Regions from separate parts of the Streptomyces sp. NPDC015345 genome, predicted to be linked through region 2. Evidence: riboswitches for the same ligand, from Rfam matches in the RefSeq annotation. Region 2 holds a riboswitch; the other holds the start of a gene.

Region 1 (4,210 bases), on a different contig from region 2:
GGAGGGCGAACACCGTGACAAGCCTCGACGTCTTCAACCACGACATTCCGGCCGAGAGCGACTTCGGATACGCACAGGCGATCAGGTCCGGCGAACTGATCCACGTCTCCGGACAGCTCGCGTTCGACGAGACGGGCACCTTCGTGCACGCGGGCGATTTCGGCGCCCAGCTCCAGCAGACCTACACCAACCTGGACAGGGTCCTCGACCACTACGGCGCCACCCGTAACCAGGTGGTCTCACAGAACTTGTACGTGGTGAACCTACGGCAGAACGCCGCGGCGACGGCGGAGGGCAACCTGGCGTACTTCGGCGACCACCGCCCCACCGCCACGGTCCTCGGCGTCACCGAACTGACCCTTCCCGGTCAGGTCGTCGAGATCAGCTTCGTCGTCGACAGAAGGCTGCCTTGCTGAGCGCCCCCCAAAGAAACGTACGTCCTGTACATTTTTTACGGAGAGCTGGACCCTCCGTCGCCCCCTAGCAAGAGAGGCCTGCCATGCGCCGTCCGTCAGCCCGTCATGTCCTGCCCGAGTTCACCGAGCGCACCAGTTCGGGGGCGCGGACCATGGATCCGTACTCGCGACTTCTGGAAGAGCGGATCGTCTTTCTCGGCACCCCCGTCGACGACACGTCGGCGAACGACGTGATGGCGCAGTTCACGCACCTCGAGTACGCGGCGCCCGACCGCGACATCTCGCTGTACATCAACTCCCCCGGCGGCTCGTTCAGCGCGATGACCGCCATCTACGACACGATGCGGTTCGTCAGCTGTGACGTGGAGACGGTCTGCCTCGGGCAGGCCGCCTCGGCCGCCGCCGTCCTGCTGGCGGCCGGCACACCCGGCAAGCGGCACGCGCTGCCGGGGGCGCGGATACTGATCCACCAGCCCTCCTTCTCCGAGCCGATCCAGGGGCAGGCCAGTGATCTGGCGATCCAGGCCGACGAGATCCTGCGGACCCGGCGGCTCCTCGAAGAACTCCTCGCGCGGCACACGGGACAGAGCCCGGAGCGGATCGCCGCGGACATCGAGCGGGACAAGATCCTCGACGCCCCGGCCGCCGTGGAGTACGGGCTCGTGGACCGGATCGTCCAGAGCCGCAAGACCTCGCTCGGCGCGCGCGGGACGAGGTGACCCGCGGATGCTGCCGCCCGAGCTGCCGCCGCTGCCCGCGCTGACCCGCGCCGAGGCCGAGTTGATCGACCGTTACCTCGAAGTCGTCGATCTGGTCGGCCGGATCAACCCCGCCCGCGCCGAGCACACCTACGGCGGACTGCGTGCCGCCCAGGCCCTGGTCGGCCGGGCGACGGCCCTGCGGGACGCACTGGCCCTCATGCACCGGCGCGGCGAGAGCGAGGTGCACGCCGCCACGCTCGCCCAGGCCCTGCGCGTCCTCGACGGCGAGCGGCGGACCGGACGGGTGGGCGTGCCGCCATCGGCAAGCCAGTGAGCCGGTGAGTCCCTCAGCGGCCGCTGAAGGACGCGCTCCGCTCACCGGAACGTCTGGATCCGCTGTGCGAGCGACCAGATGGGCTACCTCAGTTGGCGTAGCAGGGGCTCCTTAATCACGCGTTCGAGAGTTGCACCGGATACGTACGGCGAAGGCGGAATGAGACGTTCCGGTGCTGGTCGAGCCATCGTCAGACGGGCCATTGGGAGTCGAATTCGGCAGCGTCCACCCGAACAGGTCAGTCGTGAGGAGCCTCACAAAACGTCGTTTCGACTCGGTTTTCGAGTGGTTTTCGGGTCAAGATCCCTTCCGACGACAAGACCCCGCCACAGCGGCGGGGCGATCCGGGCGGACGCCGAGTCCTGCCGCCGCCCGGTTGACCGGTCGACATCGGTGCACCGGCAGGAGTGGAGGACCCGAGCAAGGCGGGCCCGTCCGGGAAGTCCGGACGACGCCCTTGGGGTGAAGCCGCAGAGCATGACGCGGCCGGGCATCTTCGCCTGCCCGAACCCGACAGGTCATCCTTCACAGGCGGCTGACGAAGGGTTACGCATGACCGCGCTGAATCACGTTCCGTCGCTGCTCGGCAGGACCGGGGCCGTCTCGGCCCTCACCCTCGCCGTTGTGGGCGGCACCGTCGTGGCCCCCGGGCTCACATCGGAAGCCGAGGCAGCCACCCACGGAACGAAAGCGCTCAAGATCGCGGCGTCCAAGAAGGGCTCTCCCTACAGCTACGGAGCGGTTGGGCCCAACCGCTTCGACTGCTCGGGCCTGACGCTGTACTCGTTCAAGCGCACGGGCAAGAAGCTGCCGCGCACCGCCGCCGCGCAGTACAACAAGACGCGGCACATCTCGAAGTCCCAGCGGACCCGAGGCGACCTGGTGTTCTTCCACTCGGGCCGGAACGTCTACCACGTCGGGATCTACGCGGGTAACGGCCGCATCTGGCACGCACCGAAGAGGGGGACCGTGGTACGCCTGGACAAGATCTGGACCAAGAGCGTCTGGTACGGCCGGGTCCGCTGACCCGCCCGTCACGCCCGGCCGGACGCGGGGGTCCGTGGACCCGCACGCCGCGTCCGGCCGGAGCCGGGCCGCGCGGCGGGTGCGCGGCGTCAGCGGTGCCCCTGCTGGACCGGCGCTGTCCAGGGCAGTGCGATCCATACAGTTTTGCCGCCCTCCGCCGTGGGGCTGACGGATAGCTTGCCGCCGCATTCGGCGGTCAGCCAGCGGATGATGACCATGCCGCGGCCGTTGTCCTGCTGGACGGCGGCCGGCAGCCGCCTCGGATAGCGCGGGTGACTGTCGGTGACGCCGATCCGCAGCTGCTCGTCCCGGTCGAGCTCGACGTCCACCGTGAAGGTGGGCGACTGCCCTCTGGTGTGCTGCACGGCGTTGGTGGCGAGTTCGGAGACGATGAGTCTGATCGTGTCCGCCACCTCGGCCTCGCCCGGCAGGCCCCATTCCGTGAGTACGTTCGCCACGTACGCGCGGGCGGCCGAGACCGAGGCGGGATCGCTCGGCAGAGTGACGGATGCTTCCTGGTGATCTGCCATGGCGACGCTGTCCCTTTCCCACCGGGGTCGGTCTCCGACTCGGAGCGGATGACTCGAGGACGGCCCCGGACTGGTGCTTCGCGCCAGCGTCCCATTCCTTCGCCGGTCACGGGTGGCGATCCACCGAGATGTGCATATATCTGTCGCTCGAAGCGGTGAACTCTGCCAGGACCGACCGTATTTGGGCGCGGGGACGCCACTTCCTCTACTGTCGCCTCTGTCCCCCCGCTCTGCCGCCGGGATGCCCGACGGCTCGGTCCGGAAGGAGACGGACATGCAGTACGGCCCCGCGGTGCGCCGCCGCCGGCTCGGCGCCGAACTGCGCGCGCTGCGCGGCCTCGCGGGACTCACCAGCAGCCAGGCCGCCGCGAAGGTCGGCTGGCACCAGTCGAAGGTGAGCCGGATCGAGACGGGCCGCAGCGGTGTGAAGGCCACGGATGTGCGCCTCCTGCTCGACGCGTACGAGGTGAAGGATGCCCACCTCAGCGAGTTGCTCGTGGCCCTGGCGGGCGCCGACGACACCGGTGCCTCGGGGCGTCACCACTGGTGGAAGGCGTACCGCGACCTGCTGCCCGCCGCCTATCGCGACTTCATCAGCCTGGAGTCGCAGGCGAGTTGGGTACGCACCCTGGAGACCTCGGTGGTTCCGGGGCTGCTCCAGACCCCCGATTACGCGCGCGCCGTCACGCGGGCCGCGCTCGGCGGGCTGCCCGACGAGCAGGTGGACGCGCTGGTGGAGGTGCGTCTGGCCCGTCAGGACGTGCTGCGCGCGGAGCCTCCGGTGCGGCTGAGCGTGGTCCTGGACGAGGCGGTTTTGCGCCGTTCCGTGGGCGGACCGCAGGTCTTCGCACATCAGCTCGCACGGTTACAGGAGGTGGCGCAGTTGCCACAGGTGCGACTTCAGGTGCTGCCGTTCTCCTCCGGAGAGCATGTGGGCCTCATCGGGCCTTTCGTTATTTTCTCATTTCCGAACATTGCTGATCTGGATGTGGTTGTTCTCGACCACTTGACGAGTAGCCTCTATCTCGAACGGAAAGAAGACCTCCAGGCATACGTGGAGGCCTTCAACTCCCTTCAGGAACAGGCGCTTTCACCCGAGGACTCAGAGGATTTCATCGCCGGGCTAAGCGACGGCGCGTAAGGAGGCACCATGACCGCACTGCCTCGGTACGTACCTTCAAGCACCACCCTTCAGGGTGCGCG
Region 2 (4,210 bases):
CTCCGCGGTCTTCGGCCAGTACGGGTTCTTCGCCGTGTACGCGCTCTTCATGCTGCCGTCGTTCGGGCTGCTGACGTGGCTGGCGATCTGGACCCGGCAGCGCGAGCTGCGCATGATCCGCGCCGAACTGCCCGTGTACGCGGCGGCGGGCTGGCTCACCCCGCCCGAGCCGTACGCGCTCGGCTCGATGCGGGCCCGCGCGCTGGCCCGCGACTACGCCTCATACGCCTGGGGGAAGGCCGCGGGCCGGGCGGTCATGGAGTACGAGACGTACGCGACGTCACTGGCGTTCCTGCGCCACCGGGGCCGCCGCGGCCGGGCGGGCGCCGACTTCGTCGTACGCGAGCGGGAGTTGCTCGAGAAGCTCTGGGAGCGCCGCGAACCGGCCCGGCCCGCCCTGGCCTACGCGGCCCGCGCCACCGCCCCGGTCATGCTCCCGATGCCGTACGCGCCGTACGGCCACCCCCACGCCGCGTACCCGCACGCCCCGTGCGCCCCCTACGCCCCTGCCGCGTACGCCCCCGCTCCGTACGGGCAGCCGCAGCCCCGTCCGGCATACGGCCACCCGGCCCACAACCCCTACCGCACCTAGGCGGAGGCCGCCGTCAGCGCCGACAGCTCGGCGTCCGTCAGGGAGAGGTCCGCCACCGCGAGCAGCGCGGGCAGCTGCTCGACCGTGCGCGCGGAGGCGAGCGGCGCCGCCACGGTGGGCTGCGCCGCGAGCCAGGCGAGGGCCACGGTCGCGACCTCGGCGTCATGCGCCTCGGCGATCCCGTCGAGCGCGGCGAGGACCCGGTCGCCCCGCTCGCTGCCCACGTACTCCTCGACCCGGCCGCTGCGCGCGCTCTCGACGCGTGTGCCGGGGCGGTACTTGCCGGTGAGGAAGCCCGACGCGAGGGCGAAGTAGGGGACGGCGGCGAGGCCGGAGCGCGAGGCGAGCTCCTGGAGCCGGCCCTCGTAGGTGTCGCGGGAGACGAGGTTGTAGTGCGGCTGGAGCGCGACATAGCGCGCGAGGCCCTCGCGGTCGGAGAAGTCGAGGGATTCCTGGAGCCGCTCGGGGGAGATGTTGGAGGCGGCGATGGCGCGCACCTTGCCGGCCGTGACCAGCTCGTCCAGTGCCCCGATGATCTCCTCGACGGGGACCGAGGTGTCGTCGAAGTGGGTGTAGTACAGGTCGATGTAGTCGGTGCCGAGGCGGCGCAGCGAGGCGTCGGCGGCCCTCTTGATGGTGTCCGGGGCCAGCCCCTTGTACTCGGGGTGGGCGCCGGCCTTCGTGGCCAGGAGGATGTCGGAGCGGTTGCCGCGCTCGGCCAGCCACTCGCCGATGAGGGTCTCGGACTCGCCGCCCTCGTTCCCCTCCACCCAGCTCGAATAGGTGTCGGCGGTGTCGATGAAGTTGCCTCCCGCGGCGGTGTAGGCGTCGAGGACGGCGAAGGACGCCGTCCGGTCGGCGGTCCAGCCGAAGACGTTGCCGCCGAGGGCGAGCGGGAAGACCTCGAGGTCGGATGAGCCAAGCGTGCGAAGAGAAGTCATGCGTTCCTCAACGGAGCCGCCGGAAACAGAATTCCGGCGGCTCCCCCAAATGAACGTCAAGTCGTCCGCTTCGGGTCAGGGGTTGAGGCCCTTACTCTGGAGCCAGGCGAGGGGGTCGACGGTGGAGCCGCCCGCGGTGTGGACCTCCATGTGGAGGTGCGGTCCGGTGACGTTGCCGGTCGCGCCGACGCGCCCGATGACATCGCCGGTGCTGACCTTCTGTCCCGCGCTGACGTTCATCGAGGACTGGTGGCAGTACCAGACCTCGGTGCCGTCGCTCAGCTCCAGGACGGTGCGGTAGCCGTACGCGCCCGCCCAGCCGGCTTCCTTGACGGTGCCGGTGTGGACGGCCTTGAGCGGGGTACCCGTCGGTGCGGCGAAGTCGAGGCCGGTGTGGTGCCCGGAGGACCACATGGAGCCGGCGACACCGAAGTGCGACGTGATGGTGTACGAGGAGGTGGGCAGCGCGTAGCTCTTGGCGAGCTTGGCCCGGCGCTCGGCCAGGGCCTTGGCCTCGCGGGCCTCCTGCTCCTTCTTCTTCTTGGCGGCGGCCTTGGCGTCGGCCTTCCGCTCGGCCAGCCTCTGCTGGGCGGCGGCCTCCTCGGCGGCCTTCTTGACGGCGGCCTCCTCGGCCGCGGTCCGCACCGCGTCGTCCGCCTGGTCCTGCTGGTTCTCGGCCTGCTGCATGATGCGGGCGCGCAGTGCCTCGCCCGCGTCCGTGGCGCCCTGCTCGGCGTCGGTGGAGCTGACACCGGCGGCGCTGAGCGGAGCCGCGGCCGTGACGGCTTCGGAGCCCGCGGGGGCGGCGGAGTCGTCGGAGAGGAGGGAGCCCACGCCGGGCAGGGACTCGGCCTCGGGGAGCGAGTCGGCGACGGCGCCGAGGTCGGGCATCGAGATGGAGACGGGCGCCTTGCCGTCCTGCGCGGTGGCTATGCCGCCCGCGCCGACGGCGGCGATGACGCCGACGCCCAGCACGGTGGAGCTGCGGGCGAGCCCGCCGCCGCCCTTCTTGTGCACACGGTGCCTGCCGCGGACGGGACGGACGGACTCCTCGGTGGGATTCCATTCCTCCCAGGTCTCCTGGTCGTAACCACCGAAGTCGTCGTCATTCGGTACGTACGCGGCTTGGGGGGCAGGCCGGTTGGACGCCACTGGGGCGCACTCCTTTCCTTCCTTCTCGCCTACCGGGTTAGCTGACGGGTTCGGAGCAGGAAGGTCTCCTACGGACAACCGGCACGGATGCACAGCTGCCCGATTCACCCCAAGTTGGTGGTTCCCCGGCTCCCTTGCGGGATTAGGCGTGTGCGCACGGAGCCGCCTCTAGTGACGGCTGGGACGACCGCGCTGCGTTATCGAACGTTAATAGACAGCGGTGCCGTATTCCAAGCTGTTCCGATTGATCATTAACGCTCGCGGGCAGGACTTAACGGGACACGAGGGTTCGCACCGGGGCAAGTTGACCCTGTGTCACCCGAGAAAGTCACACACCGGAACTTCACATTCCCTTGACAGAACGTCAGTTGTGATGCGGAGGGCTGCACTTCAGTCACGGCCAGTGACATGGCTCTCCGCCGCGGCCTTGCCGTCCCCGGTGGCCGGCCGCCGCACCGCGAGCAGCGCCATGTCGTCCGTCGCCGCGCCCCCGGTGTGCCGCCGCACCTCCTGCGTGAGCGTGGCGAGCAGCGTGTGCGGGCCCTCCCGGCCGGGGAAGATCCGCCCGCCGAGCCGGGTCGCGGGGTCGTAGAAGGCCCCGGTCGCGTCGCGCGCCTCCGAGAGACCGTCCGTGTAGAAGAGCAGCATCGCCCCGGGCGGGAACTCCGACTCGTCCGCCCGGTCCGGCCACGCCCCTAGCTCCCCCATGCCGAGCGGCAGCGCGGGCTCGCTCGGGGAGAGCACGCACAGCCGGCCGTCGCCCCGCAGCAGCAGCGGCTCCGGATGCCCCCGGTTCACCAGCCGTACGCAGCCGTCGCCGACCCGGATCTCCGCGAGGACGGCGGTGGTGAACCCCTCGAAGGCGTCGAGCCCGTCGCGCCGGGTGCCCTCCCGCGCGAGGGCCCGCTCCAGGCGCTGCGCCACGGCCTCCAGGGTGGTCTCCTGCTCGGCGGCCTCACGGAAGGCGCCGATGACGACGGCGACGGCGGCCACCGCGCCCATGCCCTTGCCACGGACGTCGCCGACGATGAGCCGTACGCCGTGCGGGGTGTCCTGTACGGCGTACAGATCACCGCCGATGAACGCGTCGGCCTGCGCGGCCTCGTACCGCGCCGCGAGGTCGAGCCCGCCGATGCGGGGGTCGGGCTGTGGCAGCACGGCGCGCTGGGTGGCCTCGGCGATGGAGCGGGCGATGGCGAGCCGGTCGTTGCCACGGCGCACGACGCGGTTGATGAAGATCGCGAGGGCCGCGACGGTCGTCACGGTGAGCAGTTCGGTGACGGCCTCGACATGGCCGCCGACGGAGCTGCCGTAGTGCAGCACGGTGACCGCGACCGAGGCCGCGACGCCCGTCAGGACGGTGCCGAGCAGCGAGTAGAAGGGGGCGGCGATCAGCGGGGCCGCCGTGAAGAGCGGTGCGGCGGTGAACTCGGGCGGGGTCAGGGCGTCGTACACGACTCCGACGACGAGGAGCAGGACGGGCAGTATCCGTACGAGGGTCCGCTCGTGCGCGGTGGCTCCGCTG

Evidence for each region. Region 2 has a riboswitch for cyclic di-AMP ahead of ACF062_RS24445 (M23 family metallopeptidase). Riboswitches for the same ligand answer to the same signal wherever they lie in the genome.
Region 1: another riboswitch for cyclic di-AMP. It lies ahead of ACF062_RS19000 (C40 family peptidase); the one in region 2 lies ahead of ACF062_RS24445 (M23 family metallopeptidase).

What each region holds. Positions count from the first base shown of each region.
Region 1 is NZ_JBIBTX010000004.1:403,032-407,241, reverse strand. It holds gene ACF062_RS19015 (RidA family protein) at 15-416, shown strand; gene ACF062_RS19010 (ATP-dependent Clp protease proteolytic subunit) at 500-1,135, shown strand; gene ACF062_RS19005 (hypothetical protein) at 1,143-1,451, shown strand; cyclic di-AMP (ydaO/yuaA leader) riboswitch at 1,824-2,000, shown strand; gene ACF062_RS19000 (C40 family peptidase) at 2,004-2,477, shown strand; gene ACF062_RS18995 (ATP-binding protein) at 2,567-3,007, opposite strand; gene ACF062_RS18990 (helix-turn-helix domain-containing protein) at 3,282-4,148, shown strand; gene ACF062_RS18985 (DUF397 domain-containing protein) at 4,158-4,210, shown strand, end outside.
Region 2 is NZ_JBIBTX010000005.1:701,591-705,800, reverse strand. It holds gene ACF062_RS24455 (PrsW family intramembrane metalloprotease) at 1-592, shown strand, start outside; gene ACF062_RS24450 (aldo/keto reductase) at 589-1,533, opposite strand; gene ACF062_RS24445 (M23 family metallopeptidase) at 1,609-2,685, opposite strand; cyclic di-AMP (ydaO/yuaA leader) riboswitch at 2,697-2,844, opposite strand; gene ACF062_RS24440 (PP2C family protein-serine/threonine phosphatase) at 3,076-4,210, opposite strand, start outside.